DNA from 2 places in the Pectobacterium colocasium genome. Region 1 is predicted to be linked to the other one. Evidence: predicted binding sites of a transcription regulator. Region 1 holds the regulator's gene; the other holds the start of a gene.
What was found. Region 1 encodes PurR, which represses purine synthesis genes. Its sites were predicted from a motif close to CANGCAAACGTTTGCNTG; they were not measured.

Region 1 (15,836 bases):
CGTCCATGCGCTGATGCTGGCGCTGGAGCAACTGGCGCTTGATGGCATTATTGACGTGACGCCGGGGATTCGTTCGTTACAGGTACATTATCGCCCTGAGGTACTTTCGCTATCGCACCTGTTGGACGTGCTGTCCATGCTATGGCAGGACGTTTGCACACAGCAGAATCTGACCGTGCCGTCGCGGGTGGTTTATTTGCCGCTGTCCTGGGACGATCCCGCCTGCCAACTGGCGATCGAAAAATACATGACCACGGTACGCCGTGATGCGCCCTGGTGCCCGAGCAATCTTGAATTTATCCGTCGTATTAACGAGTTGGAGAATCTCGATGAGGTTTACCGAACCGTCTTTGACGCCAGTTATCTGGTGATGGGGCTGGGCGATGTTTACCTCGGCGCACCGGTGGCAACGCCGCTGGATCCGCGCCATCGGTTAGTCACCACCAAATATAATCCGGCGCGCACCTGGACGGCGGAAAACTCGGTGGGCATCGGCGGTGCTTACTTGTGCGTTTACGGCATGGAAGGGCCGGGGGGCTATCAGTTTGTTGGTCGTACGCTGCAAATGTGGGATCGCTATCGCGGCGTTGACGCATTTGATGGCAAACCGTGGCTGCTGCGATTCTTTGACCAAATTCGCTTCTATCCGGTGTCGGCCGATGAGTTGTTATCCATTCGGCGGGATTTCCCGCTGGGGCGCTATCCGCTGCGGATCGAGCAAAGCGAGCTGGCGTTAAGCGCCTATCAGGATTTCCTGTCGCGGGAAGCGGAAGACATCGAGGCATTTCGCGTGCACCAGCGAGCGGCGTTTGAGGCGGAGCGCGAGCGCTGGCGTATTGCCGGTCAATCGGTGACGGATAGCGTTGACGTGGTGATTGAGGACGCGAACGACGCGCCGATCCTGCCGGGACAGGTCGGCGTAGAAAGCCCGATTTCCGGCAATCTCTGGCAGGTGACGACGGAGATCGGCAAGACGGTAGCCGCGGGCGAAACGCTGATGATTCTCGAATCCATGAAAATGGAAATCCCGATTGTGTCGCCACAGCGCGGTACGGTGCGGGATATTCGCTGCCAGCCCGGTGCATCTGTACGCGCCGGACAGTGTGTGGTGGTGATCGAGTCGCTGGCGGAATAACAGTGGCGCGCATGCTTTTACGCCAGAGTGACACTCTGGCGTGACATTACCTATGGCAAGTTTGAACACCATGCAGAGTCACATGGATATGTTGTTGAGGCTAATGGTTATCAGAGCAAATAAAAGTGAGAGACATACGGTTGCAGCCAATCAGGGAGGAGCAAATATTTTCTGATGAGAAAGAGGCTAACGACGAACGTGCCTATTGAAAAAATAATATGAAAGCCGATCCAAAAACTAAACCAAAATTCGCCACGATGAAATGTCACGTCTTTTCTATTAATTCTCTCGACTAACACGCCAGATTTGAGTCCGTTATAGACGTGACAAATTTCCCATATCCCACCACCAATGAGGAGCAGTGGTATGTAATCTTTTAACCAATCCATTGCAATTTACTCTTTCAATATTATTTTCGCGGAAGGATTTTATCATAACGGCTGGGGCGTCTATACAAACCTGAGGAAGTTCAATACGTTGCTTTGAGTCAGAACAAATAGGTGTCGCGACCGTGAGGATAGCCAGAACGAAATCGATCTTACGTGGAGAGAATAAATGCAGTTACTTCAGAGGATATCGCCGATTATTTTCAGTAAGAAATACTGGAAAGTAAAACGTGTAGAAAGCGGAAAATGGTGCGTTCAATTGGACTCGAACCAACGACCCCCACCATGTCAAGGTGGTGCTCTAACCAACTGAGCTATGAACGCATTAATATACCGTGCTGCCTGTGTGACAGCGAGGCGAATAGTAGCGAGCAAGGGGAAAACTGGCAAGAGGAAAAATGCAATTTTGTGCTCTTGCCAGCGCGATTGCTGGGGTTGTATCCATTGTGTCGTTTTTTTCGACTCAAAATGGATAAAACGTTATCTAGCGAGCCGCGCGCGCTAAAATCTGTGCGACAGGCTGGTGCTGAAGAAAACGAATCCGCGTCACCATCATCACGGCCGCTGCCGTCAGGCCAATAATGAAGCCACACCAGAAACCCGCAGGCCCCATGCGCGGTACGACGATATCCGTCAAGGCCAGAATATAGCCGCTCGGTAAACCCAGCACCCAGTACGCGGTGAACGTAATATAGAAAATCGACCGGGTATCTTTATAGCCGCGCAATACGCCACTGCCGATAGCCTGAACGGCATCGGAGATTTGATAAACGGCCGCCAACAGCATGAGCTGAGACGCCATTGCCACCACCAACGGATCCTGATTGTAGAGCAGCGCAATAGGCTCACGCAGCAGCGTGGTGAAAATGGCCGTACAGCTGGCTAGCGCCACGCCGGCCATGATGCCAGTATGCGCGGCAATGCGGGCGTTATCGACCGAACCTTCCCCTAACCGATGTCCGACGCGAATGGTGGTGGCGACGCCAACCGACAGCGGAAGGACGAACATCAGCGAACTGAAATTCAGCGCGATCTGGTGACCGGCCACATCGACGACGCCCAGCGGTAGCACCAACAGCGCCACGACGGCAAACAGCGTGACCTCGAAAAGCAGCGCCAACGCGATAGGTAAACCGAGACCAAAGAGGCGTTTGAGTACGGCAACGTCTGGGCGGAATGCTGGACGATGCAGGCGGATGTCGCGTAGCCAGGAGGCGCGTCGGGTGTAGGCCATCATCAACAGCATCATGATCCAGTAAACCGATGCGGTAGCGACGCCGCAGCCTACGCCGCCCAGTTCGGGCATGCCAAATTTACCGTGGATAAAGACATAGTTGATCGGGATATTGATTAATAACCCGATGAACCCAATCATCATGCCGGGGTAGGTTTTGGACAGCCCTTCACACTGGCAGCGCAAAACCTGATAGAACAGATAGCCAGGTACGCCCCACAGCAGCGCATGCAGGTAGCCAATGGCCTTTGCCGCCAGCTCTGGTGAATCGTCGCTCATCAGGTTAATGGCATATTCCCCCTGATACAGCACCAGCATCGTAAATACAGAAATAATAGCGGCCAGGAAAAAAGCTTGTCGCACCTGATGCGAGATGCGATCGCGTCGGCCGGAACCGTTGAGCTGTGCGACAACGGGCGTCAGCGCCAACAGCAGACCGTGACCAAAAAGAATGGCGGGTAGCCAGATTGATGTTCCTACAGCAACGGCGGCCATATCGGTGGCGCTATAGGCACCAGCCATGACGGTGTCAACGACACCCATCGATGTTTGAGACACTTGCGCAATAATGACAGGAACAGCAAGCGCTGATAATTTACGCGCTTCTGTCAGATACTGTTGCACGGATACCTTCCTTGAATGACTTGACGGCGGAATAAATAATTTAGATATAAGAAACAGATCGGGATAAAGAGAGAGTCATTGTAACGACTTAACGAAAGTAAACCAGCATGGAAGAGAATATATTCTTTTTGTTACGCTACGGTTTCGATGACCATGCGGTGTGCAGTATTCCGGTTTGGTTTTCCGCGAAATATCGGGCACACTGCACAAAATCATTTCTTTGTTTTTAAGAGGCAAACCGTATGTTTACCGGTATTGTGCAGGGCACCGCGCCGGTGGTGTCGATTGAAGAAAAATCCAATTTCCGTACGCATGTCGTTCAACTCCCGCCCGACCTGCTGCCCGGACTTGTACCTGGTGCCTCGGTGGCGCACAACGGCTGCTGCCTGACGGTAACCGCTATTGACGGCGATCGTGTCAGCTTCGATCTCATAAAAGAAACGCTGCGATTAACGAATCTGGGCGATATTCATGAAGGCGATGTCGTGAATATTGAGCGTGCCGCGAAGTTCGGTGACGAGATCGGCGGGCACGTCATGTCGGGCCATATTATGTGTACGGCGGAAGTGGTGAAGATTCAGGTTTCAGAGAATAACCATCAGATTTGGTTCCGTCTGGCAGATGACGCGCTGATGAAATACGTGCTGCATAAAGGCTTTGTCGGGATTGATGGCATCAGCCTGACGGTAGGGGAAGTAACTCGTGGGCGCTTCTGCGTGCATTTAATCCCCGAAACGTTGAACCGGACTACGCTGGGGCAGAAACGCCTGGGGAATCGCATCAATATTGAAATCGATCCGCAGACCCAGGCCGTAGTGGATACCGTTGAGCGTGTGTTGGCGAGCAAGCAGGCGAACGACCAGAGCAAAGAAGAGTAATTTCTGCGTTGCCTGATTCTGTAAACCGGACGAACAGCGTCGTCCGGTTTTTTCTCTTCTGCTAGCGTGAAACACGTACTCCTCCTTCGATCCCATCCAGACTGAATACCACTTGCCAGAGCTGGAGTGTTCTTGCTCTGAAGGCTCCAGCACAGAGGTTCAGGTAGTAGCTGAACATCCGGCGGAAGCGGTCATAGTTGCGCGGTCCGACGTGTTCAAACATGCCTACCGACACCACGCGGTCAAATTGCTGATCGAGATCGCGATAATCTTGTAGATCAATCGTGACATTCAGACTCTGACAACGCTGTTGTGCCAGCATCTGCTGTTCTCTGGAAATGGTGACGCCATAAACTGACACACCGTAGTGGCGTGCGGCGAATTCGGCAAGCCCGCCCCAGCCGCAACCGATGTCCAGCAGCGTCATTCCCGATTTGAGCTGGAGCTTTTCGCAGATCATCGCGAGTTTATCTTCCTGCGCCTGTTCCAGCGTCTGTGCTTGTTTCCAGTAAGCACAGGAGTATTGCATGTAAGGATCCAGCATCAGGGTAAAGAGGTCATTGCCTAAATCGTAATGTGCCTTGCCAACAATCTGAGCGCGTCTGCGGGATTGCGGATTCATGACACGTGAGAGGGCGACTCGCGTAAGATCGTGCAGACGGCGGGGCAACTTCGTTTCCAGCCCTGCACGCAGGACGCGATGGGAAAATATATCCAGTCGTTCACATTCCCACCAGCCCTCCATATAGCTCTCTCCCAGCCCCAGCGATCCTTCGCGCAGAACACGTTTAAAAAAACCAGGATGGGTCACGCGGATGTCAAAAGGGCGAGAGCCGTTGATGGTGATATCGGCGACATCCAACATGTCCTGCACGATGTGGAACCAGGGCGCGATATCGTCATCCCATTCTTCTGTATAAGGTAAACCCATCATGTCTCCTTAACTTTATGTAAAAGTATCGTAAAACATACCTGGACAGCACTTATCGCAGCCGACGTATCGGCTGTCACCAGAGAAAATGAAACGCGGTATTAAATTTAGAACTACTTCAGCCAGCATACAAGAAAATTGGCTGAAGCAGAGAGGGAAGCGGACAGGAATAAGAAAGTTGTCTGTATCGTGTCGTCGCGCTTAGCGGCGATAGTCGAGGTAAGGGCCGTCTGCCACAGAACGACGTTCAATTAACGTCGGATGGACTTCAATGACATGTGCATCTTCCCGCTTACTGGTAATGCGATCCAGCAACATCGCGAAGGCGGACTGCCCAAGACGCTCTTTCGGCTGATGAATGGTGGTCAGCGCCGGCGTAAAGAAACGCGCGTGGCGCACGTTGTCATACCCGATCACCGAAATATCCTGCGGCACGCGCAGACCCAGTTCGTCTGCCGCACAGATGGCACCCATCGCCATGATATCGCCACCGCAGAATACGGCCGTTGGTCGTTGTTTCTGCGCGAGAATCTGATGCATGGCTTTGTAACCGGATTCCGGCTCGAAATCGCCCTGAACCACCCATTCCTCGCGTACGGTGATGTCTGCTTCCTTCAGCGCTTTTAAAAAGCCGAGGTAGCGCCCGCTGCCAGTATTACGTTCTTGAATACCGGGAATGGCGCCGATATCCCGATGGCCGCGTTCGATCAGGTAGCGGCCTGCCATATAACCGCCTTCAAAGGCGTTATCGATAATCGTATCGGTAAAGTCGCTATGCATCTGGCCCCAGTCCATCACGACCATCGGGATGCTGCGATAGTCTTCCAGCATTGCCAGCAGCTCAGGTGGATATTCGGCACACATCACCAGTAAGCCGTCCACACGTTTTTGCGCCAGCATGGAGAGATAAGCGCGCTGTTTACCGATGTCGTTATGCGAATTACACAGCACCAGCGTGTAGCCTTTGGCATAGCAGCTGTTTTCGACGGCTTCGATGATCTCGGCGAAATAGGGGGCTTCGCTGGATGTAGCCAGCAAACCGATTGATTTAGTGTGGTTAACTTTGAGGCTGCGTGCGACGGCGCTGGGCGAATAGTGCAATTCTTTGATTGCCGCCCTGACGGCTGCCTTAGTCTCTTCGGCGACGAAACGTGTTTTATTGATCACGTGCGATACGGTTGTGGTGGAAACGCCAGCACGTTTTGCCACATCTTTAATCGTTGCCATCTAAAAATGACTCCTGAACTTACCTGTTACAGACGTAAGTATATTGTTAATCGTTTGCCTACGTTTAAAGTTCTTCTTCTAAGCTAAAAAACAGAATTTCAGAAGGAGAATGCCGAATGTTATACCGAAGGGATCTGGGTTGACGTTTTTCGACCGATACGCAGCGCTTTCATAAACAGCGGATTGTGTCCGATTTATCATGAAAGGGAAAGGGCTAATTTATACTATTAGTGATGCATTGGTCCGAGATTTTTCACTAAAATTATGAAAGAATCGTAATAACCCTATTGTTTGTGGTTTTAACCGCCTGGATGGGTTCGCAGTAAAGGGCGGTTTCCTCTTTCAGATAAAATTTGTTCGTTAATAAGGAGTGGTTTATGGATACAGATCTGAAGATGTCTTTGCTGACAACGGTTGGCGCACTGGCGATGATCATTGTGTTCAGTTTTGTTGCGGTGCTGAACTAACCGAACGATGCCTCTGTGTGATTTCCGTATTCAGACACGTTTATGCTACAGCTACATAAAACGTGTCTGAATCATTCTTCTTCTTCGATGCCGAATCCATTTCTCAACGAATTGTCTGTGGCGTTACTACGCGACGCGCGCCAACGTAGTGCTCCTGCCAATAATCTTCACTCAGTTTGCTGATACGAATATCTGAACCGGTACGCGGCGACTGGATAAATTTCCCTTCTCCCAGATAAACGCCGACATGATCGGCGGCACCGCGATTGTTGATGCGGAAGAAGACCAGATCGCCACTTTCCAGCTCGCTCTTTTTAATCGGAGCGGCATCACGCAGGTGATACATTTCATTGGCGGTACGTGGAATCTGGATCTTAACGACGTCTTTGTACGCGTAATAGACCAGTCCGCTACAGTCGAATCCGGTAAAAGGAGATGAGCCGCCCCAGTGGTAAGGCTTGCCTATTTGGCTCATCAACTTATTCATTGCTGTCGTTTTGGCATGTTGATAACGCTTTTTATGCGCCGCGCTCAGCGCCATACCTTTTTCTGTAGGCGCCGGATTTTTCTCCGCTTTTCCCTTGACCGTCGTTTTCTTCAGCCCGGTTTTGACTCTGGCCTGTGCGGTTGTCTGCTTTTCTTCTTCAGGCTTCAGCTTTTTGAGATTCTTTTTCACGAGTGCGGGCGTGCTGCTTTGCGTCCGTGACGGTTTTTTTTCTGTTGATTTGTTTACGCTGCGAGGTTTGGTTTTCGTGCTGACCGCGGTAGGTTCTGGTTTTTTGCTTTTGATCGGTGTCGGTGACTTCGCATTACCCTTTGTTTGACGGCTTTTCTTATTGGTTTCTTCAACGGCGCTTTTCTTTGGCGCAGAATGCGGGGTATGCGGTGCAGCCTGAACGACGTTCAGGGACAGATTGCTGAAAAATAATATAAAAAGAGTAATAAACAAGCGCATAATAAAAGTGACCGAACATAATCCTTAACTCGCTCAATCCGCACAGTATTCCTGAAAACGGCGGCATAAAAAAGTGGGCATGGTCGCTTTATTCATACAGAATAGTGAAAAAACGTTAATAGTTGTTTTTTCGATTGATTTATCAACGCTTTCTGGCGTTGATTTCATCAAGGGCGAATAACTTGCAGGGAAAATATCCCTACAAAAAATGGCGTTTTTTTGTGACTGGTGGCATCGGTACAATATCACTGAGTCAATGTCGCTGTCGTAGTACCTCTGACGGCGGCTCATGGCTAGCGTTTTGGACGTTAGCCATCCTATAAGTTTAAGGAAGCAAGAAGATGACGACACCGACAATTGAAAAAATTCAGCGCCAAATTGCTGAAAACCCGATTCTGCTGTACATGAAAGGCTCCCCGAAATTGCCAAGTTGCGGTTTTTCCGCACAGACAGTTCAGGCGTTGTCTGCATGTGGCGAGCGTTTTGCGTATGTTGATATTTTACAGAACCCGGATATTCGCGCTGAGCTGCCGAAATACGCGAACTGGCCGACATTCCCACAGCTGTGGGTTGACGGCGAGCTGATTGGCGGTTGTGATATCGTGGTTGAAATGTTCCAGCGTGGTGAACTGCAACCGCTGATCAAAGAAACGGCCGACAAGTACAAAGCACAGCAGGCCGATCAAGAGTAATGCGTTCTTAATGACGATGCTATACGTCATTACCGGAGCGTAAATCCTTCCAACGGGTGCCTTATGGCACCCGTTCTTTTATCTCTGATTTTCCCGTCTTTTTAGTCTTCGGCTGACGCGTCTTCCAGCGAATGTTCTTCCTGCGCAATCGGCCACCCACCCAGACGTTTCCAGCGGTTAACCAACTCACAGAACAGCAAGGCTGTCTGATTGGTATCATACAGCGCGGAGTGTGCCTGACTGGAGTCAAACGCAATACCCGCAGCAATACAGGCCTTGGCAAGGACGGTTTGTCCTAACACCAGCCCGCTGAGGGCCGCGGTATCAAAGGTGGCGAAAGGGTGAAATGGGTTGCGTTTCAGGCTACAGCGCTCCGCTGCCGCCATCATGAAACTGTGGTCGAATGTAGCATTATGCGCCACGATAATGGCACGGTTGCAGTTTTGCTCCTTGATCCCTTTGCGCACGACTTTGAAAATTTCGTGCAGCGCATCATATTCGCTCACGGCGCCGCGTAGCGGATTGGTAGGGTCAATGCCGTTAAACGCCAGCGCGGCGGGTTCAAGGATCGCGCCTTCGAATGGTTCAACATGAAAATGTAGCGTTTCATCTGGCTGCAACCAACCGTCTTGATCCATTTTTAATGTTACCGCCGCCACTTCCAGCAAGGCATCGGTTTTCGCATTAAATCCGGCGGTTTCAACATCAATCACTACCGGGTAGAACCCACGAAAACGGCCGCTCAGGGCGTTCAGATCACTTTTATCAGCCATTTGTCTCTTAATTGTTAGCAAAACGCAGCGCGCATTATTGCAAATTTTGACTGGAGATGCAGCATGCCGTTGTGGTTCAAACCGCGAGGGGGACGAAGAGGGGGAGGGAACAGGTGCCGATGTAGCACCTGTAGCATGCGAGAGATATCAGTGGCCGATGCCGTTACCCGCGTGGGCATTTTCGATCAATTCAATTTTATAGCCGTCTGGATCTTCAATGAACGCGATGACGGTTGTGCCGCCTTTGACCGGACCAGCTTCGCGCGTGACATTGCCGCCTGCTTTGCGGATACGCTCACAGGTTGCGGCAACATCGTCAACGCCCAGTGCGATATGACCATAGGCGTTGCCTAGATCATAACTGTCGACGCCCCAGTTGTAGGTCAGTTCGATAACTGTACCTTCGCTCTCTTCGGTATAACCGACGAAAGCCAGCGTGTATTTGTATTCGGTATTCTCGCTGGTGCGCAGCACGCGCATGCCCAGAACCTGAGTATAGAAATCGATAGAACGTTGTAAATCGCCAACACGCAGCATGGTGTGAAGTAAACGCATAGTGTCCTCGTTAAAAAGTGCAACAAAAGGGAAGTATAGCGTTGTGGCTCTGCCGAGTCCAAGCTGTTGGGATGATGCTAAAAATGCGACACTATGGTGAGGTTTGTGTTAAAACGTACTAACAGGAGGGGGAAATAGCGCGGTGGGGCACTTTTAGGCTGCCGGGCGTGTAAAAAAATCGTCAGTTATTACAATGGTTATCTAATTATTTTCATTGTGACTGTCCGTTTGTGCTTGCCAGCGGTAAAGAACAGGGCTTCAATAAATAGAGTTGTAGCAGGAGGTGTTGTGCCAGAGCAACTAGAACTCTTTGTGGTCCCTAATCCATGCCGTGGTATTTGTCAGGTGGATGAAGGCGGGTATTGTCGCGGTTGCTTTCGCAGTCGTAATGAACGCTTTAGTTGGAGCCAAATGAGTGATGCGCAGAAACAGGATGTGCTGCGTTTGTGTCGGCAGAGAATGAAACGCTCACAGCGTGCAGAGAAAACCGATACGCCAGCAGAATCCCGTCAGCCATCGTTGTTTTAAGTCATCTTGTCTTAGATGATCTATTAACGTGAAATTTTGTTTAAGCAACGCAGGAGCGTTCGATTGAATAAAATAAGCCTGAGATCATTTTTAAAAGACTTTTATTTGATAGAATCCATTTCACGGTGGTTCTATTTTTACAACAATAAAGTCGTTTCTTATTTTATAAATCAGAGTTGATTGCAATCCAGGGATATAACTTAGCGTGCTAACAATAAGGAGAGGTGATGGAATTGCCATTAGGATCTGATTTAGCCCGTCTGGTGCGCGTATGGCGTGCGCTAGTCGATCATCGGTTAAAACCACTTGAACTAACCCAAACACACTGGGTTACGCTGCATAACATATACCATTTACCCCCTGGTCAATCGCAGATTCAACTGGCCAAAGCGATAGGTATTGAGCAACCTTCATTGGTTCGAACACTGGATCAGCTGGAGGAGAAAGGGTTAATCACTCGCCATGTTTGTGCACACGATCGTCGGGCAAAACGTATTATGCTGACTGAATCGGCAGAGCCGATCATACAGGCAGTCAATGGCGTAATTAGCCATACACGTAATGAAGTATTATTTGGAATTACGCCGGAGCAGGTTGATGAATTAGCGCTGCTGGTTGCGCGCCTTGAGAAAAATATATTGGCATTACATGAGAATCAAGCGTAGCTAAATTTGGGTTGCGCAGAGGGAGAATTAAATCCCGGTAATATTACCAATATCTGTCATTGGTTATTCATTCCGGGAGTTGATTATTCGTTGTGACGATCGCCGCAGTTGGCGGCGATCGTCACACAGCATCAGCGTGGAGAAACGGTGATGCTGCGGCCATTGCTGGCCATAGCAACGCGTTGACCTACGCTGAATTTCGTATCGCCTTGTTTCTGTACTACCATGATAGTACTTCCGTCATCACGACGAATTTCCAGCTCTACGCCCTGTGTACGGTTCAGTGCACTTGTTGCGCTTTGACCCGCAACTCCACCTGCTACCGCACCCGCTGCTGTCGCCAGACTACGACCGGAACCGCCGCCGACCGTGTTGCCCAGGAAACCACCCAGTACGGCACCGCCCAGCGCACCGATCACGTTAGAATCTTCCCCCGCCTGAATCTGAACCGGGCGCGTAGAAACAATCGTACCGTAGGTCACAGTCTGTACCTGCTTAGCTTCGGATGCACTGTAAACATCACCTGAAAGTGTACTGGTATTAGCACAACCAGCCAGCGTGATACCTGCAAGGGTAACCACAAGTAAACGCTTCATCATAATACTAACTCCTTAATAGCGAATATGTCGGGCTGGCTCAGCCGCGGCCGACGCAGTGTTATACCAATAAATTATGGTCTGGCTCAGTATAGCATGCCACTCTTTTTACTCTTTTTTTCAGAATATAATAGTGCGCTTAAATTGCGTATAAACAGAGGAGTAAATCGCACGAGAAGTGGCTTTTTTTGTAGCAAATATTATCAAAACCCCCCATTTGGTTAAAAGCTGGCCCATGTGGCAAAAACGCAAAAAATTTAATAATTCAGCGTGTTAACGTGCTACTTTTATTCTCGATATAACGGTTATTAGCGGTGTTCTCTTTTTATCCCATAGGGCAAAGGCTACATAATGAGATCAGGCAGATATATTGGCGTAATGTCCGGCACCAGCCTGGATGGTGTGGACGTTGTGCTCGCCGCGATTGACGAGCATACGGTTGCTCAGCAGGCCAGCTACTGTCACCCGATACCGCAGGACATCAAAATGGCCATCCTGGGGATGTGTCAGGGGCAGGCGGTAACGCTGTCGGCACTGGGAAAGTTGGATACGCGTCTGGGTATCTTGTTTGCCGAAGCTGTACTGGCGCTGCTTAAAGAGACGGAATTGGGGGCTCAGGATATTACGGCGATTGGCTGCCACGGGCAGACGGTCTGGCACGAGCCTACGGGCGACGCGCCCTGCACGTTGCAGATCGGTGATAATAATCGTGTCGCCGCATTGACGGGTATTACGACCGTGGGGGATTTTCGCCGTCGGGATTTGGCTTATGGCGGGCAAGGCGCACCGCTGGTTCCCTCGTTCCACCATGCGCTGCTGCTACATCCTGTCGAACGGCGTATCGTGCTCAACGTTGGGGGAATCGCCAATCTGTCGCTGTTGGTTCCGGGTGCGCCAGTACGTGGTTACGACACTGGCCCCGGCAACATGTTGCTGGATGCCTGGATCTGGCGGCACTGCGCACAACCGTACGATAAAGACGCCGCGTGGGCGATAAGCGGGCAGGTTAACCCGCTATTGCTTCGTCGGATGTTAACCGATCCTTATTTTGCGTTACCGGCGCCAAAAAGCACCGGACGTGAGTATTTCAACCTGAGCTGGCTGGAAAGAATGCTGGCTGGGCTGCCGCCGATGGCATCACAGGATGTTCAGGCAACACTGGTTGAGTTAACCGCGATGAGCATCGCTGAACAGGTGCTGCTGGTCGGTGGATGCGAACGTTTACTGGTTTGTGGTGGCGGGGCGCGCAATCCGCTCATCATGTCGCGTCTCTCGGCGCTGCTGCCGGGCATCGAAGTTAGCACGACGGATGAATGTGGCGTAAGCGGCGATGACATGGAAGCGCTGGCATTTGCCTGGCTGGCTTCACGCACGTTGTCGGGACTGTCGGGCAATCTGCCGTCTGTTACGGGAGCGAGTCAGGAAACGGTGTTAGGCGCGATTTATCCGGTCAACGCGGATTAATCAGATTTTGCCGAGAGGTTCAGGTTTATCCTCTTGTTAAACTTCAAGGTGCGGCAGCGTCAGTTGCCGCCATTGACAAGAATGACAGGAGAAAAGAATGAAACGATTGCTGACGGGGACAGCGCTGATTCTGCTGAGCGGATGCAGCTATTTCGGTCATAAACAAACGGTGGAAACGCTGCATTATCAATGTGGTACCATGCCGCTAACGGTGACGCTACAGCAGGGCGGCGAAACGCCTTCGCAGGTGAGTTTCCTGCTGGACGGCGAACGTCTGGCTCTCCCTCAGGTGGTGTCCGCTTCTGGCGTCCGATACAGCAATGATATCTACACATTTTGGAGCAAAGGCGATCGCGCATTTATCCAACGTGGTGAACGGGTTATCGTAGACGACTGCGTGTTGGCACCGATGTAACTACGTCGCACGGTCGCGGTGTTACTGCTGATTGCGATTTTTCGGGTACGGGAGCAAAATGGGATTTTCGCCCGCTTCTGGCCCGACATTGCGACAGCAGGACATTATGACTCAGGAACGCTCCCCCTCTGATAGTACTCCTCTTCAACCCGCCGATATCGCCGACATCCGCCGTGAATACACGCGTGGTGGGCTTCGTCGTAGCGATCTTCCGGCTAACCCGTTGGATTTGTTTGAACGCTGGTTGAAGCAGGCCTGCGACGCGAAACTGGCCGATCCTACCGCGATGTCCGTCGCGACCGTCGATGAGCATGGGCAACCTTACCAACGTATCGTTCTGTTGAAACACTATGATGAGAAAGGCATGGTGTTTTATACCAATATGGGCAGCCGCAAAGCCCATCACCTGGAAAACAACCCACGTATTAGCCTGCTGTTCCCTTGGCATATGCTGGAACGACAGGTAATCGTGCTGGGGCGCGTGGAGAAACTACCGGCGCTGGAGGTGCTGAAATATTTCCACAGCCGCCCGAAAGACAGCCAGATTGGTGCGTGGGTATCTAAGCAGTCCAGCCGGATTTCAGCGCGCGGCGTGCTAGAGAGTAAATTTTTGGAATTGAAGCAAAAATTCCAGAATGGCGAGGTGCCTTTGCCGAGCTTCTGGGGAGGCTTCCGCGTCGTTATCGATTCTGTGGAGTTTTGGCAGGGCGGTGAGCACCGCTTGCACGATCGATTTTTCTATCAGCGGCAGGAAGAAGGCTGGCAGATTGATCGTTTAGCGCCTTAATCGCGAAATATCCGTGTTAAACGCTGGCGCTCCTATCATCAGCACTTTATCCTATGAAGTTTCGCGTTGACTGGGCATTGCACAGCGATAGGGGTGTTTATAGCGTGTTGCGTAAGGTAATGCGGCAGTGAAATCATCATGCGGCAGCAGGCAGGTATGCTGCGCATTTCTCACGGCGTTGTGCGTATCCCAAAGAGGGAACGTAACGGCCTGTTTTTTATAAAAATGGAGTTATCGATGGCGAGTAGTAACCTGATTAAACAATTGCAAGAGCGGGGCTTGATTGCCCAGGTGACGGATGAGGGTGCGTTAGCAGAGCGGCTGGCGCAAGGGCCAATCGCACTGTATTGCGGCTTCGATCCCACCGCTGACAGCTTGCATTTGGGGCATCTGGTGCCGCTGCTCTGCCTGAAACGCTTCCAGTTGGCTGGGCACAAACCGGTGGCACTGGTAGGCGGCGCCACGGGGCTGATCGGTGACCCCAGCTTTAAAGCCACGGAGCGCAAGCTGAACACGGCTGACACCGTGGGGGAATGGGTAGAGAAAATTCGTCGTCAGGTGTCTCCATTCCTGGATTTTGACTGTGGCAAAAACAGCGCAATTGCGGCTAATAACTACGATTGGTTCGGCAGTATGAACGTGCTGGATTTCCTGCGTGACATCGGCAAACATTTCTCCGTTAATCAGATGATTAACAAAGAAGCCGTCAAACAGCGTTTAAACCGTGATGACGTTGGTATTTCGTTCACCGAATTTTCTTACAACCTGCTTCAGGGATATGACTTTGCCTCGCTGAACAAACAGCATGACGTCGAACTGCAAATTGGGGGTTCTGACCAGTGGGGCAACATCACCTCCGGTATCGATTTGACGCGCCGTATGAACCAAAAACAGGTTTACGGTTTGACTGTGCCGTTGATCACCAAATCTGATGGGACGAAATTCGGTAAAACGGAAGGCGGCGCGATCTGGCTTGATGCCAGCAAAACCAGCCCTTACAAATTCTACCAGTTCTGGATCAACACGGCGGATGCCGATGTGTACCGCTTCCTGAAATTCTTCACGTTCATGAGCCTTGAAGACATCGACGCGCTGGAAGAAGAAGATAAAAATAGCGGTAAGGCTCCGCGTGCGCAGTACGTGTTGGCGGAAGAAGTGACCCGTATGGTGCATGGCGAAGCGGGTCTGGAAGCCGCTCGCCGTATTACACAAAGCCTGTTCTCTGGCGCATTGCAGGAGATGACGCAGGACGATTTTGCCCAACTGGCGCAGGATGGTATGCCGATTATCGAACTGGAAAACGGCGCGGATTTGCAACAGGCGCTGGTGAGTGCGGAGCTGGTGCCGTCACGCGGTCAGGCTCGTACGATGATCTCTTCGAATGCGGTAACCATTAATGGCGAAAAGCAGGCCGATCCTGAATACACCTTCAGTGCTGCTGACCGTTTGTTCGATCGCTACACCTTGTTGCGTCGCGGCAAAAAGCACTACTGCCTGATCTGTTGGAAAGCATAAGCATCACCG
Region 2 (15,836 bases), 660 kb from region 1:
AACCGCATGGCGCAAGGGGAGCTGGAAGGCGGCCGCCATTGGATTGAGTGGCAGGATCCATTCCCGAAACCGGCCTACCTGTTCGCGCTGGTTGCCGGCGATTTTGATGTCCTTCAGGATCGTTTCACGACACGTTCTGGCCGTGATGTGGCGTTGGAGCTGTACGTTGACCGTGGCAATCTCGATCGTGCCGGCTGGGCGATGACTTCGTTGAAGAATGCGATGAAGTGGGACGAAGAGCGCTTTGGCCTGGAATACGATCTCGACATTTATATGATCGTTGCTGTTGATTTCTTCAACATGGGGGCGATGGAAAATAAAGGGCTGAACGTATTCAACTCTAAATACGTGCTGGCCAAGGCAGAAACTGCGACGGATAAAGATTATCTGAACATTGAAGCGGTGATCGGCCATGAATATTTCCACAACTGGACGGGTAACCGCGTGACCTGCCGCGACTGGTTCCAGCTTAGCCTGAAAGAAGGGCTGACGGTGTTCCGCGATCAGGAGTTCAGTTCCGATCTGGGATCGCGTCCGGTGAATCGTATTGATAATGTGCGTGTCATGCGCGGCGCGCAGTTTGCCGAAGATGCCAGCCCGATGTCGCATCCGATTCGTCCCGATCAGGTGATCGAGATGAATAACTTCTACACGCTGACGGTCTATGAAAAGGGATCGGAAGTGATCCGCATGATGCACACCTTATTAGGTGAAGACGGTTTCCAGGCAGGTATTCGTCTGTATTTTGAGCGTCATGACGGCAGTGCGGCAACCTGTGATGACTTTGTGCAGGCAATGGAAGACGCCTCCGGTGTCGATCTCACGCAGTTCCGCCGTTGGTACAGCCAGTCAGGTACGCCGGTGCTGACCGTGCGTGATGACTACGATCCGCAGACGCAACAATATCTGCTGAGCGTGAGCCAAATGACGCCCGTTGGTGCCGATAAACAAGCCAAACTGCCGCTGCACATTCCGCTGGATATCGAACTGTACGATCCGCAAGGGCAGGTGATTCCGTTACAGAAAGACGGCCAACTGCTGGCGTCGGTGCTTAATGTCACCGAATCCGAGCAAACGTTCATTTTCGATCAGGTGCCTTGCCGTCCGATTCCTTCTTTATTACGTGAGTTTTCTGCGCCAGTAAAACTGAACTATGCCTGGAGCGATGAACAGCTGACGTTCCTGATGCGTCATGCGAGCAATGCGTTCTCACGGTGGGATGCAGCACAGAGCCTGTTGGCTAACTATATCCGTCTGAACGTTTCCCGTTATCAGCAGAAGCAGCCGCTTTCCGTGCCGATGCATGTCGTCGATGCTTTCCGTGGCGTACTGCTGGATGAAAAACTGGATCCGATGCTGGCCTCTCAGATTCTGACATTACCAAGCGAAAATGAGATTGCCGAGCTGTTTGACGTCATCGATCCGACGGCGATCGCCGCTGTACGTGAGAGCATGACGCGCACAATAGCGAAAGAGATGGCGGATGAGTGGCTGGCGGTGTATCACGCCAATCAGGCACCACAGTATCGCATCGAGCACGCGGATATGGGTAAACGTGCGCTGCGCAACGTCTGCCTGCATTATCTGGCATTTAGCGATGAAGCGCAGGCGAATAAACTGGTGCAGGCGCAGTTCCGTCAGGCGGATAACATGACTGATTCGCTGGCCGCGCTGTCGGCGGCGGTTGAGGCACAGTTGCCAGTGCGTGATGAATTGCTGACGCAGTTTGACAACCGCTGGCATCAGGATGGTTTGGTTATGGATAAATGGTTTGTGCTGCAAGCCACTAGCCCGGCCGCCGATGTGCTGACCCGCGTGCGTGAGTTGCTGCAACACCGTTCATTTAGCCTGAATAACCCTAACCGTCTTCGTTCGCTGGTAGGGGCGTTTGCGGCCGCTAATCCGTCGGCTTTCCATGCTGAAGACGGCAGTGGTTATCGCTTCCTGACGGAGATTCTGAGCGATCTGAACACCCGCAATCCGCAGGTCGCGGCTCGGGTGATCGAACCGTTGATCCGCCTGAAACGCTATGATGCTAAACGTCAGGCGCAAATGCGTCAGGCGCTGGAGCAACTGAAGACGTTGGAAAATCTGTCCGGTGATTTGTTCGAGAAGATCAGCAAGGCACTGCAAGACTAATCCTGCCACGCTATTAGCACAGCCACACGCGGTATCCTGCCGGGTGTGGCATTCTCTCTTATGCCATTTCTCACTTCCGCAAACGTTTTACTTTCCGCAGAGATGGCACTACCATCACCGACCGTGAATTCATAATCTTAGATTGTGACGATTATTTTTTGCGGAATGATAACGGTGGTAGGGGATAGAAGAGTAAAGCGTCCGCGCCAGGGATGGCGCGGCTCGAGCTTACAGGGATGTACTTGCAGCGTCTTTACGATCTATCCCTTACCACAGCGTGACGTAACGTTATTATCAAGCGCTAATCCACTATTGCTTACTTTCAGCGTAGGCAAGATACCTTTGCGATAGGGATCTCAGGAGACAATATGTTCTATCCCGTTATCAAAAAAGCCCTGTTTCAGCTCGATCCAGAGCGTGCACATGAGCTGACCTTCCAACAATTACGCCGTATTACCAACACGCCTTTTGAATTTCTCGTCCGTCAGTCTGTTCCGACTAAGCCGGTTACCTGCATGGGATTATCTTTTAAAAACCCACTTGGTCTGGCGGCGGGATTAGATAAAGACGGCGAATGTATTGATGCATTAGGCGCAATGGGGTTTGGTTTTATTGAAGTAGGGACGGTAACGCCGCGCCCACAATCTGGTAATGATAAGCCGAGATTATTCCGCGTAGTGGAAGCGGAAGGGTTGATTAACCGGATGGGTTTCAATAATAAAGGCGTGGATTATCTGGTTGAGAATGTAAAGCAAACGCGCTTTGGCGGTGTATTAGGGATCAACATCGGCAAGAATAAAGATACGCCGGTTGAGCAAGGTAAAGACGATTATTTGATCTGCATGGATAAGGTTTATCCCCACGCTGGCTATATCGCGATCAATATTTCGTCACCCAATACGCCGGGGTTACGCAGCCTGCAATATGGTGAAGCGCTGGACGATCTTTTGCTGGCGATAAAGAACAAGCAGGCGGAATTAAAAGAGAGACATCAGAAATATGTCCCCGTGGCGGTAAAGATCGCGCCGGATCTTTCTGAAGAAGAATTGATCCAAATTGCCGATAGTCTGGTTCGGCATAACATCGACGGGGTGATTGCCACGAATACCACGCTTGATAGAAAACTGATTCAGGGATTAAACCACTGTGGGCAGACCGGGGGATTAAGCGGTCGTCCATTGCAGACCAGCAGCACGGAAATTATCCGCCGTTTGTCACAGGAATTAGCCGGACGTTTACCGATTATTGGCGTTGGCGGAATTGATTCTTTGGTCGCCGCACGTGAAAAAATGGCGGCTGGTGCATCGCTGGTACAGATATATTCTGGCTTTATTTTCCACGGTCCTCGTCTGATTAAAGATATCGTTACACATATTTAATCCGACATTCCTTTCATTTTTAGCTGGGGGTTTATTTATCCCCCCAGCTAGTCTATATTTTATCCGTTTGCGTAAATAATCTATCAACCGATGTCTGATTTTCTTACCGCGACGTTTATGTCGATGAACACTTAATGAAGTGTAAGAAAACACAATCAGCCATTTCTGATATTTCTACTGTGAAGACGAAGGGTAAATAATATGAAGTTAAAACCTGACGATAACTGGCGCTGGTATTTTGATACCGAACACGATCGCCTGATGTTGGATCTGGCTAACGGCATGTTATTCCGTTCTCGTTTTCCCTCTAAAATGTTAACGCCGGATGCTTTCAATGAATGTGCTTTCTGCGTTGACGACGCCGCGTTATTTTTTACTTATAACGACAAATGCCAGAGAGCGGCGTTGCACCGCGACCTTCAAGGCGAATTAGTCTTGAACGCGCTGGTGGCGACCCGATTCCTCAAACCGTTAATGCCGAAAAGCTGGCACTTCATCCAACAGCCGGATGCTGTGACCCATTCGCCGCAGGCGGGGGATATTGTGCAGGTACAGCTCACTGAGACCCATGAAACGGCCTGTTTTCTGGTGGCGGAAGCAGGAGATAAAGCCTGTCTCTGCTTGCTGGCGCAAGAACAACTGTCATTAAATGGGAAGGCGATGGGGTTGGGTGATGCCATAAAAATCATGCACGACAGATTAATGCCTGCCGCTGTGCAGAATAGCGTTGAGTGGGAAACCACATTGGGTGAAGGCACGTCGGCATTTGAGTACGCCAAGGTCGTCTAAACCCTCGGCTATACCCGTCATACTTCACGCTGCATGTGCGTTGGCTTGTCTTTGGTTATTACAGTACAGAGGTTATTGCAGTACAGATGCTTTTCTATTGCAAATGAAGGTCACTCTGCGGAATACAGCTACAGCTAAGAATTTCGCCGTTTCCTTTGATAGCGCTTTGCTTCAGTGCGGAAACCTCCCCGCTGACTAACGTCAATTTACAGCACCCGCATAGTCCTGCCCGGCAAGAATAGGGGACGCGAATGCCCTGTTGCTCCAACTGCTCCAGCAAAATCTGCTGATTGTTCCCTTGTAATATTTTTCCCTGATAGTGAAGGGTGACAGCCTGTTCACTTTTTTCGGGAACCGCAAGGCTTTCGACCACCTGACCTGAACCGTAAGGACGTGGCGGTTTGGTGGCTAAGACTTCCAGCGTGTCACCTACGCGAATGATGCCCGTATTTCTGGCGACCAGATTTTGTCCAAAATCAACGTCGCCGTTTTCCGCAGTGCGGAACGATTGCAGCGTTGCCAGCGGTTCTCCTGATGGGTGCTTACGGCCACGTTCGATGCTGACGGTGGTGAAAATACAGCGGCTACAGGGTTTGACGACGTCAAAAATAACCTCGCCAATACGAATAGTCTTCCAGCTATCTTCGGCAAAGGCGTCCGCGCCTGTCACCACCAGATTGGGGCGAAATTGCTCGATTTTAATGCCGGCGGGGCAACGCTGGCGTAACGCCTGAAATGAGGCGTCATTGATTAACAGAAACGGATAGCCGTCAGCAAATGCCAAAGGCACTTCTGGATAATGCTTAACCCGTCTCGACGGTTCATTGCCCACCCAGCGCAGTTGGACGGCGCGCTGAAAATAGTGGCTTAACCAGACATTGATGGAATCAGGAGCGACGAGTGCCGTAAAGTGCGTTCCCCACACCTCTGTCGGCTGCGGTGCTGCGGTGAAGTCGGCAAAACGTATGGTGGCGGTTTGGCCATCCGGCGCGGCAATAAACAGCCCGTCCGGCAGCAGCGCCGGTGTAAACAACACCATTTGTGGATACTGGCGAGCGGTAATAAAGGTTCCATCAAGTTCGGTAATCATAAAGGCACGATCGTTCGCCAACCCGCTGACAGATGCCATCGCGTGGGACAGTTGTAGCCCTCGCATTGATTTTACCGGATGAATATAAAGCCGCGTTACGCCAATCACTGACCTGTTCCTCGCCAAAGTAAAACGGCAACTTTATGACAAGCGTCTCGGATTAGCTATAATGCGCCTCAATTTCTTTTATGAATCTATTTTTGGTGATAGTGACGACATGAATGCTTTGTTTGCCAGCACGGCGCGGGGACTGGAAGAGTTATTAAAAAGCGAACTCGAATCATTGGGTGCGCAGTCCTGTACAGTGGTGCAGGGTGGTGTCCATTTTGAGGGTGATAACCGCCTGATGTACCAGAGCCTGCTGTGGAGCCGTCTGGCGTCGCGCATTCTGCTACCGCTGAATGAATTCAAGGTACACAGCGACCTGGATTTGTATCTGGGCGTGCAGGCGATTGACTGGTCAGCGGTTTTCAGCATCGATAAAACCTTTGCCGTCCATTTTACCGGCACCAATGAAGATATCCGCAACAGCCAGTACGGCGCGTTAAAAGTCAAAGATGCGATTGTGGATAGCTTTACGCGCAAAACCGGACAGCGGCCCGATGTGGCAAAGCAGCAGCCGGATATTCGTATTAACGTCTTTTTACAGCGTGATACAGCGAGTGTCTCGCTGGATTTAAGCGGCGAAGGGTTGCATCAACGTGGCTACCGCGATCTCGCGGGGCTGGCACCGCTGAAAGAAAATCTGGCTGCGGCGATTGTGTTACGTTCCGGCTGGCAAAACGGCACGCCGTTGGTCGACCCGATGTGTGGTTCCGGGACGTTGCTGATCGAAGCGGCGATGATAGCTGCCGATCGTGCACCCGGTTTACACCGTACGCACTGGGGATTTAACGCCTGGTTAAAACACGACGCCGAACTCTGGCGCGAGGTGACGGCGGAAGCACAAGTGCGCGCCCGTCAAGGCTTGCAGGCAACGACCTCACGCTTCTTCGGATCGGATAATGACCGCCGGGTGATTGATATCGCTAAGGCCAATGCACGTCGTGCAGGCGTAGCTGAACTGATTTCTTTCGGTGTAAAAGATGCGGCACAGCTCCATAACCCGTTGCCGGAAGGCCCTAAAGGTACGGTCATCAGTAACCCGCCTTACGGTGAGCGTCTGGAAAGTGAACCCGCACTGATTGCCCTGCATAATATGCTTGGTCGTAAAATGAAAAGTGATTTTGGCGGCTGGCAGCTCTCGCTGTTCAGTGCGTCGCCGGAGCTGTTGAGCTGTCTGCAACTGCGTGCTGAACGCCAATTCAAGGCGAAAAATGGCCCGTTAGACTGCGTACAGAAAAATTATCAACTGGCAGAAACGCAAAGTGCATCCGCAGGGCAAATCGCGGAAGATTTTGCCAACCGCCTGCGTAAGAACCTGCGTAAGCTGGAGAAATGGGCGGGTCAGCAGGGTATTGAATGCTATCGCCTCTATGATGCCGATTTGCCTGAATATAATGTGGCGGTTGACCGCTATGGCAGTTGGGTGGTTGTACAAGAGTACGCGCCACCGAAAACCGTTGATGCGCAAAAAGCCCGTCAGCGCCTGTTTGATGTTATTAACGCGACGCTGAGCGTGCTGGAATTGCCGTCAAACCGTTTGGTGCTGAAAACGCGTGAACGTCAGAAAGGCAAAAACCAGTATGAGAAGCTGGCGCAGAAAGGCGACTTCCTGCTGATGGAAGAGTTTGGCGCCAAGCTGTGGGTCAACCTGACCGATTACCTCGATACCGGTTTGTTCCTCGATCACCGTATCGCCCGTAAAATGCTGGGTGAGATGAGCCGTGGCAAAGATTTTCTCAATCTGTTTGCCTACACCGGCACGGCGAGCGTACACGCCGGATTGGGCGGCGCACGTTCAACGACCACTGTCGATATGTCACGTACCTATCTGGAATGGGCGGAGAAAAACCTGCGGGTGAATGGCCTGACCGGACGTCAGCACCGCCTGATTCAGGCGGATTGCCTGTCATGGTTGCATAATGCGAATGAACAGTTTGATGTGATCTTCATCGACCCGCCGACCTTTTCTAACTCAAAACGGATGGAAGAATCGTTTGATGTCCAGCGCGATCATCTGGCGCTGATGAAGGATCTCAAACGTCTGCTGCGTCGTGGCGGCACCATCATGTTCTCGAATAATAAACGTGGCTTCCAGATGGATAGCGCTGGTTTGGCCGCGCTGGGGCTGAGCGCGAAAGAAATCACCGCGCAGACCCAGTCACAGGATTTTGCCCGTAATCGTCAAATTCATAACTGCTGGCTGCTGACGCACGCCGGTGAGGAAAAGTAACCGATGTCTTTAATCAGTGTTTCAGGTGCGTGGCTGTCGTTCAGCGATGCACCGCTGTTGGATAACACCGAACTCCATATCGAAGAGAATGAGCGCGTTTGTCTGGTTGGGCGCAACGGTGCGGGCAAATCAACCCTGCTGAAAATTCTGGCCAAAGAGATTCCGCTGGATGATGGCCGCATTACCTATGAACAGGATCTGATTGTTGCACGTTTACAACAGGATCCTCCCCGTGATGTCGCGGGCAGCGTCTTTGATTTTGTCGCCGAAGGGGTCGCTGCACAGGCTGACTACCTGAAAAATTATCACGCCATGCTGCGTTTGGTAGAAAGCGACCCGAGCGAAAAGAACCTGAATCAACTGGCTAAGTTACAGGACGTTCTGGAGCATCAGGGTTTGTGGCAATTGGAAAGTCGCATTCACGAAGTGCTGGAACAGCTTGGCCTGTCCGCTGATGCGCCGCTGGCGTCACTTTCCGGCGGCTGGCTGCGTAAAGCCGCACTCGGCAGAGCGCTGGTGAGTTCGCCGCGTGTACTGTTGTTAGATGAACCGACTAACCATCTGGATATTGAGACGATTGACTGGCTGGAAACTTTCCTGAAAACGTTCCAGGGCAGCATTATCTTCATCTCCCATGACCGCTCGTTTATTCGCAATATGGCGACTCGTATTGTCGATCTCGATCGCGGCAAGCTGGTTTCCTGGCCGGGTAACTACGATAAGTATCTGGAAGGAAAAGAAGAAGCGCTTCGGGTGGAGGATCTGCAAAATGCGGAATTCGATCGCAAGCTAGCGCAGGAAGAAGTGTGGATCCGTCAGGGCATCAAGGCCCGCCGTACCCGTAACGAAGGCCGTGTGCGTGCGCTGAAGGCCATGCGTCAGGAACGCGCACAGCGCCGCGAAGTGATGGGCTCGGCGAAAATGCAGGTTGAAGAGGCCGCCCGCTCTGGCAAGATTGTGTTTGAGCTGGAAGACGTGAACTATCATGTCGATCAGGGTGCGCAGGGGGATAAGAAAGTCCTGACGCGCCATTTCTCCGCTCAGGTACAGCGCGGCGACAAAATTGCGTTGGTGGGGCCGAATGGCTGCGGTAAAACCACGCTGCTAAAATTGATGCTGGGTGACCTGGAACCGGTCAGTGGACGCGTGCACTGTGGCACGAAGCTGGAAGTGGCCTATTTCGATCAGCACCGTGCCGAACTCGATCCAGAACGTACGGTGATGGACAACCTGGCGGAAGGCAAACAAGAAGTGATGGTCAACGGCCGCTCACGTCATGTATTGGGCTATTTACAGGACTTCCTGTTCCATCCGAAACGCGCGATGACGCCGGTAAAAGCGTTGTCGGGTGGGGAACGTAACCGCCTGCTGCTGGCGCGTTTGTTCCTCAAGCCCAGCAACCTGTTGATTCTTGATGAACCAACCAACGATCTGGACGTGGAAACGCTGGAACTGCTGGAAGAGTTGATCGAAAGCTATCAGGGAACCGTTTTGCTGGTCAGCCACGATCGTCAGTTTGTTGATAACTCGGTGACCGAATGCTGGATCTTTGAAGGTGAAGGCAAGATTTCTCGTTTTGTCGGCGGGTATTACGATGCACAGCAGCAGCGTGCCACAGCAACGCCACTGCGAACGGCAGCAGCGCCAACGCCAGCGGCAAGCACGACGGCAACGAGCACCGCACCGTCCGCTAAACGAAGCACGGGAAAATTAAGTTATAACCAGCAGCGCGAATTAGAGCAGTTGCCACAGCGCCTTGAGCAACTGGAGCAGGACATTGCGTCGCTACAGGCGCAGATGAATGATGCGGGTTTCTTTAGCCGTCCACGTGAAGAGACACAGCAAGTCTTAAACGCGCTGGCGGAAGCGGAAAGCGCGTTGGAAACCTGTTTCGAACGTTGGGAAGAGCTGGAAGCACAGAAAAACGGCTAATTCATTCAGATTTCTGGCAAGCTTATTTCTCGAACGAGAACGGTGATAATGGGATAGAAGAGTAAAGCGTTTGCGCCAGGGACAAAAACGTCAGGAACGTTTTTGAACGTCGCTAGCGACGGCCCTAAAAGGGTGAATCTCAGGGATGAGATTCATATCTGCGCAATCCGAGCGTACAGGGACGTATTTACAGCGTCTTTACGATCTACCCATTATCACCGCACGATGTACTTTACCTGTGCACTTATGGCATTGGTGACGATGCTTTCAGTCAGAAGCTGACGAGTTTTGAAGGAGAGGATGTATGTGTTCCCATCACGATCGGCATGACTGTCATCTTCAACACGATCCTCATCATGATGACTATATGCTTTGCCCGCAGTGTGACCTGCTGGTGGAGTTGCCTGAACTTTTGCACGGTCAGAAGGCGACCTGTCCGCGTTGTAAAACGGCGCTAACCAGCAGACAGACGGAACCGCGCAAACGGCCGGTTGGCTACGCGCTGAGCGCGCTATTCATGCTATTGCTGGCAAACCTCTTTCCCTTCGTTTCTATGCGCGTGGCGGGCATCACTAGCGAAATTACCCTGATACAGATTCCTAAAGTGATGGTGGCAGAAAATTATGCCAGCGTCGCGACGCTGTTTATGCTATTTGTGCAACTGGTTCCGGCCTTAAGTATGGCGACCCTTATTCTGCTTTGCTTGCATGCCTCGCTGCCGCTGGCGTTGAAAAAAAGCATGGGCAAGATGCTATTCCATCTTAAGAGCTGGGGTATGGCGGAGATTTTTCTGGCTGGCGTGCTGGTCAGTTTTGTTAAACTGATGTCCTATGGCGATATCGGTATCGGCACCAGTTTTATGCCTTTTGTCCTGTTCTGTGTATTGCAACTGCTGGCTTTCCAAAGTCTCGACCGTCGCTGGTTATGGAATGACATCGTGCCGCCTCCTTCCTTGCCTGCGCCCCCTGTCTTGGGGGAAAGTGGGCTGTCACAAGGGCTGCGTTCGTGCTCATGCTGCACCGCTATCCTGCCAGCCAACCAGTTAACTTGCCCGCGCTGCCACTCACGTGGACATGCTCGTAAGAAGCATAGCCTGCAATGGACACTGGCTCTGCTGATCACATCTGTGATGTTGTATATCCCCTCTAATCTGATGCCGATTATGGTGACCGAAGCCTTCGGCGATCGCATGGGATCGACGATCATGTCGGGCGTCATCCTACTGTGGGGGATGGGGTCTTACCCCGTTGCAATGGTCATTTTTGTCGCTAGCGTCATGGTTCCATCGCTAAAAATGTTGGCGCTAGGTTGGCTTTGTTGGCAGGCCAACGGCAAAACCAAAAACACGGAGGACAGCGAGCGGATGCATGTCATCTATGAGATGGTTGAGTTTGTCGGACGCTGGTCGATGATTGATGTGTTCGTGATTGCCGTCCTGTCTGCGATGGTGCGGATTGGTCGACTGATGAGTATTTATCCCGCCGTTGGGGCGGTGTTGTTTGCGGCCGTGGTCATTTTGACCATGTTTGCCGCGATGATGTTTGATCCCCGTCTGTTGTGGGATCGTCGCAATGATGTTCTTCATAAGGAGCCTGCCGTTGGCGAAAAATAATCATGCCGTTGCGGATGTAGAAACGATTAAACGCTGGTCGCCGGTCTGGATTGTGCCGATTGTCACGGTGCTGATCGGCGCCTGGATACTGTTTTACCATTTCAGTCATCAGGGGCCGCAAATTACGTTGATTACCAGCAACGCTGAAGGCATTGAAGCGGGCAAAACCGCGATCAAGAGCCGTAGCGTAGATGTTGGGGTGGTTGAAAGCGTGGTGCTGAGCGACGATCTTCATCGGGTACAGATTAAAGCTCGTCTGAATGACGGCATGGAGAAACTGTTAAAGCAGGACTCTGCTTTCTGGGTGGTGAAACCGAAAATTGGTAGCGAAGGGGTTTCCGGTTTAGGGACTCTGTTATCCGGCGCTTATATCGAGTTGCAGCCCGGAGTCCATCAGGAAGATAAACGCGAGTTTACCCTGCTGGATGCTCCGCCGCTGGCCTCGCCGGATGCGAAAGGCATCAGGGTGATACTGGACAGTGAACAATCCGGGCAATTGAATGCGGGCGATCCGGTTCTGTTCCGCGGCTATCGGGTGGGGTCGGTGGAAACCAGCGCATTTGATCCGAAAGCGCGTAAGATGCGCTATCAGCTGTTTATCTCTGCACCGTATGACGGTCTGGTCACGACCAATGTTCGTTTCTGGAAAGACAGCGGCGTCGCGTTTGATATGTCGGCACAGGGAATGCGTGTCGAAATGGGCTCGCTGACCACGTTGTTCAGCGGGGGCGTCAGTTTTGACGTGCCTGCTGGATGGGAACTGGGCGATGCAGCCCAGACCATGGCGCAGTATCGACTGTTTGATAGCCAGCGCAGCATTCAGGACTCGCTATACACCGAATATAAAGAGTATCTGCTGTTCTTCAGCGAATCGATTCGTGGTCTACAGGCGGGCGCGCCGGTTGAATTTCGTGGTATTCGTCTGGGCACGGTTGCCGAAGCGCCATTTTTCCCAAAAAATATGAAGCAGGATCTGGATGATGATTATCGTATTCCGGTACTGATTCGTATTGAACCTGATCGCTTCGAGAAGAAGATTGGTGGCTCTTTCGACTTTGAACAGCATCTGAAGCAGGCGCAATCGCTGGGGCTACGCGCCTCGATGAAGTCGGCTAACCTCCTCACGGGAGCGCTCTATATCGATCTCGATTTTTATCCAAAAGAGAAAGGGGATAAACCGCTGTTCGTTATGGATGGCTACCCGGTTCTGTCGACCATTGACGGCGGCCTGTCGCAGATTCAGCAGAAGCTTATGGCGGTGTTAGATAAGGTGAACAACCTACCGCTGAATCCGATGGTCAATGAAGCGACGAAGACACTGACGGAAAGTCAGGCCACGCTGCGTGAAATGCAGAAAACGCTGGCGACGTTAAACAAGCTGACGTCCAGCAAAGCGATGCAGGATCTGCCTGAAGACATGCAAAAAACGCTGCTTGAACTGAATCGCAGTATGAAAGGCTTCCAACCCGGCTCGCCGGCGTATAACAAGATGGTGGCGGATATGCAGCGCTTGGATCAGGTGTTACGGGAGCTACAGCCTGTGCTACGCACCCTGAATGAGAAAAGTAACGCGTTGGTGTTTGAAGCCTCGGGTAGTCAGGATCCTCAGCCGAAGAGGGCAAAATAATGATGAAAGCATGGACACTGGCTTTGGCGCTGGTATTGAGCGCGTGCAGCAGTAGCAATACCCAGAAAACGTATTATCAGCTACCGACAATAGCAGATACCAACACGACGCAGGCTGCGGTGACTCAGGGACACCCGCTTTGGGTTGAACATGTCAGCGTGGCGGACTATCTCGTCAATGCAGGCTTGGTCTACCAGACTAACGATGTGCAGTATGTCATTGCCAGCAACAACCTGTGGGCCAGCCCTCTGGATCAGCAATTACAGCAGGCACTGGTGACGAACCTGGGGCATAAACTGCCCGGTTGGGTCGTGACCACACAGCCGCAGGGAAGCGATCAGGCAGTGCTGAACGTTGCGGTTACGGGCTTTCACGGTCGTTATGATGGCAATGTCATCGTGCGTGGAGAGTGGATGCTGACCTATCAGGGGAAAGTGGTTAAGCGCCCCTTTAGCGTCGTGCTGCCACAAACGGAAGACGGTTATGACGCGCTGGTCAGAACGTTGGCGCAAGGTTGGCAGCAGGTTTCTCAGTCGGTTGCCCAGCAGGCCGCGACGCTGAACTAGCTGTTACTTGGCAATAATCGTTGCAGGTGCTCGGTATCGTCCGATCATAATTTGAAACAGCGGCGTTTCTAAAAAAGCAGGCCTCTAAAGATGTAATGCTGTGATTGCATTACGTTTTTAGAGGTTTTTTATTATTTTCAATTAGTTACGATTTTCTACTGTTGAGTGAGGAAAATTCCTATTTTGGATCACAAATATGACACTGGCGTGAATTTTGCGCCTTGACCTTTGGCGACAGAATCGGTATTGATAGTCTGTGGTTGCTTATAAAGTAATCATTGTTTTCTTTCCACCAGATAAATAATGAGGGAAATAAGGCATGAAGAGACAGAAACGCGATCGCCTGGAACGGGCTCATTCACGTGGTTATCAAGCAGGTATTGTCGGTAGACCGAAGGAATTTTGTCCTTATCAATCTATTAATGCCCGGTCTTACTGGTTGGGAGGCTGGCGAAAAGCCATGGAAGACAGGGCTGTTACCGCTTAGCGCGCCTTGTCATTAGAAGGAACGCCTCCGCTTTTGCGGAGGCTTTTGTTTTTTAGCGGCGAAATACGCTGATTCTTCTTCTCTCTGTTCATCGATGTCGATCCATCGATAGATACGACTCATGAACACCATCAACGAACGCGATAGATAAACACGATCGGCAAACCGATGGGACCTCAGATAACAATCTGGGGCGTTGGTCATTTCTGTAACGTTATTTACCTGTTAATTTCGATTTCGATCATTTTTATCACTTTTTTCTGTCTTTACTGCTCGATATCGTCTTTAAATTGAGCGAATAGGATAATTTTTCATTATTTATTGTTAAAAAATCTATCATTACTCTCTGGATGGTATGGTTCAGGACGGCAATGTAGTGTAATTTTTTGTTCGGAATTTTCTGAAAAGCGGTTAGGGAGAAATATATAGTGAAATTACGAACCAGAATTGCACTGCTATGCGGTACAACCTTATTAGGGATGTTAATTTTATCTGCGGTAGCGCTGAATACGCTCTATAACACGATGATGAGCGAACGCATCGGTCAGCTTTCTACCTTAGTTGAACTGGCTCATTCGGCGGCACAAAAGGCGTATGATCTTGAGAAAAGCGGTCAACTGTCGCATGAGGAAGCGGAAAAAGAGGCCAAGCGCACGATCGGCCGTTTCCATCAGGGCGATCGCTATTTCTTTGTGCGCGGTTATACGAATGATGTGAACTACGTTCATCCTAACCCTAAACGTATTGGCATCGTCGACGCCAATGGCGGCAAAGAAGCAGGAGAACGCTACCGCGCTTCGCTTCAGGGCAATACGATCGGCACCGTGATTGCAGAAGGAACGCGTCCGGGGCAGCAGAATAAGGTTGAGAAACTTTATGCCGTCATGAAATTCGAGCCGTGGGATTGGACGATTGGCTACGGTGATTACATTGACGATATCCAGCAAACATTCTGGCGTAATGCACTGATCCTGTTGTCCTTAGGGTTGGTTCTGCTGTTAATCATCTCTGCGTTTGCGTGGAACATGTTGCGTACGCTGATGCGCCAGCTCGGCGGTGAGCCGCAGTATGCCGTGGATGTTGTACGCGAAATTGCGGAAGGTAATTTACGCGTCGATGTTGAAACAAAGCCGGGCGATCAAACCAGTATTCTTTACGCTATCCGCGCGATGCGCGACAACCTGTCTCATTTGGTTAATCAGGTGCGCAGCAGTACCAATTCCATTGCTACCGCTTCAACGCAGATCGCATCAGGTAACGGCGATTTGTCTGCTCGTACCGAATCGCAGGCCAGCGCATTAGAACAGACGGCGGCGGCAATGGAACAGCTGACCGCGACAGTGAAACAGAATGCGGACAATGCACGCTATGCGAATGAACTCGCGGTATCGGCGTCGGATGTGGCTGTGCGCGGTGGTGACGTTGTCAGCCGCGTTGTCGTGACGATGGATTCCATCAGCCTATCATCACGCAAAATTGTGGATATCATCGGTGTTATCGACAGCATAGCTTTCCAGACCAACATTCTGGCGTTGAATGCGGCGGTAGAAGCGGCACGCGCTGGTGAACAGGGCCGGGGCTTCGCCGTGGTCGCGAGTGAGGTTCGCACGCTGGCACAGCGTTCAGCATCTGCTGCCCGGGAAATTAAAGGCCTGATTGATGACTCTGTGGCCAAGGTGGGCGAGGGCACGGATTTCGTGAAGCAGGCGGGCGATACGATGAATGAGGTGGTTGAAAGCGTGCATCGCGTCACGTCTATGATGGGCGAAATCAGTGTGGCAAGCGCAGAACAGCGCTCTGGGATTGAACAGGTCAATCTCGCGATATCGCAGATGGATCAAAGCACTGAGCAGAATGCGGCACTGGTTGAAGAAGCGCTG

Region 2: pyrD (quinone-dependent dihydroorotate dehydrogenase) is a predicted target of PurR. The motif match lies at 2,215-2,232, and genes of this name have one in related genera.

The regions. Positions count from the first base shown of each region.
Region 1 is NZ_CP084032.1:2,830,077-2,845,912, reverse strand. Features, by position in the region: gene uca (urea carboxylase) at 1-1,135, shown strand, start outside; tRNA gene LCF41_RS12700 (tRNA-Val) at 1,769-1,845, opposite strand; gene LCF41_RS12695 (MATE family efflux transporter) at 2,006-3,379, opposite strand; gene LCF41_RS12690 (riboflavin synthase subunit alpha) at 3,622-4,257, shown strand; gene LCF41_RS12685 (class I SAM-dependent methyltransferase) at 4,319-5,188, opposite strand; gene purR (HTH-type transcriptional repressor PurR) at 5,390-6,415, opposite strand; gene cydH (cytochrome bd-I oxidase subunit CydH) at 6,793-6,882, shown strand; gene LCF41_RS12670 (C40 family peptidase) at 6,986-7,837, opposite strand; gene LCF41_RS12665 (Grx4 family monothiol glutaredoxin) at 8,179-8,529, shown strand; gene rnt (ribonuclease T) at 8,631-9,302, opposite strand; gene gloA (lactoylglutathione lyase) at 9,450-9,857, opposite strand; gene LCF41_RS12650 (DUF1289 domain-containing protein) at 10,146-10,385, shown strand; gene slyA (transcriptional regulator SlyA) at 10,613-11,050, shown strand; gene LCF41_RS12640 (outer membrane lipoprotein) at 11,182-11,649, opposite strand; gene anmK (anhydro-N-acetylmuramic acid kinase) at 11,998-13,110, shown strand; gene LCF41_RS12630 (MliC family protein) at 13,208-13,525, shown strand; gene pdxH (pyridoxamine 5'-phosphate oxidase) at 13,632-14,312, shown strand; gene tyrS (tyrosine--tRNA ligase) at 14,550-15,827, shown strand.
Region 2 is NZ_CP084032.1:2,172,555-2,188,390, forward strand. Features, by position in the region: gene pepN (aminopeptidase N) at 1-2,139, shown strand, start outside; gene pyrD (quinone-dependent dihydroorotate dehydrogenase) at 2,508-3,518, shown strand; gene LCF41_RS09790 (cell division protein ZapC) at 3,720-4,307, shown strand; gene LCF41_RS09795 (YcbX family protein) at 4,402-5,505, opposite strand; gene rlmKL (bifunctional 23S rRNA (guanine(2069)-N(7))-methyltransferase RlmK/23S rRNA (guanine(2445)-N(2))-methyltransferase RlmL) at 5,615-7,732, shown strand; gene LCF41_RS09805 (ABC transporter ATP-binding protein) at 7,736-9,664, shown strand; gene pqiA (membrane integrity-associated transporter subunit PqiA) at 9,969-11,276, shown strand; gene pqiB (intermembrane transport protein PqiB) at 11,263-12,903, shown strand; gene pqiC (membrane integrity-associated transporter subunit PqiC) at 12,903-13,469, shown strand; gene rmf (ribosome modulation factor) at 13,789-13,956, shown strand; gene LCF41_RS09830 (methyl-accepting chemotaxis protein) at 14,385-15,836, shown strand, end outside.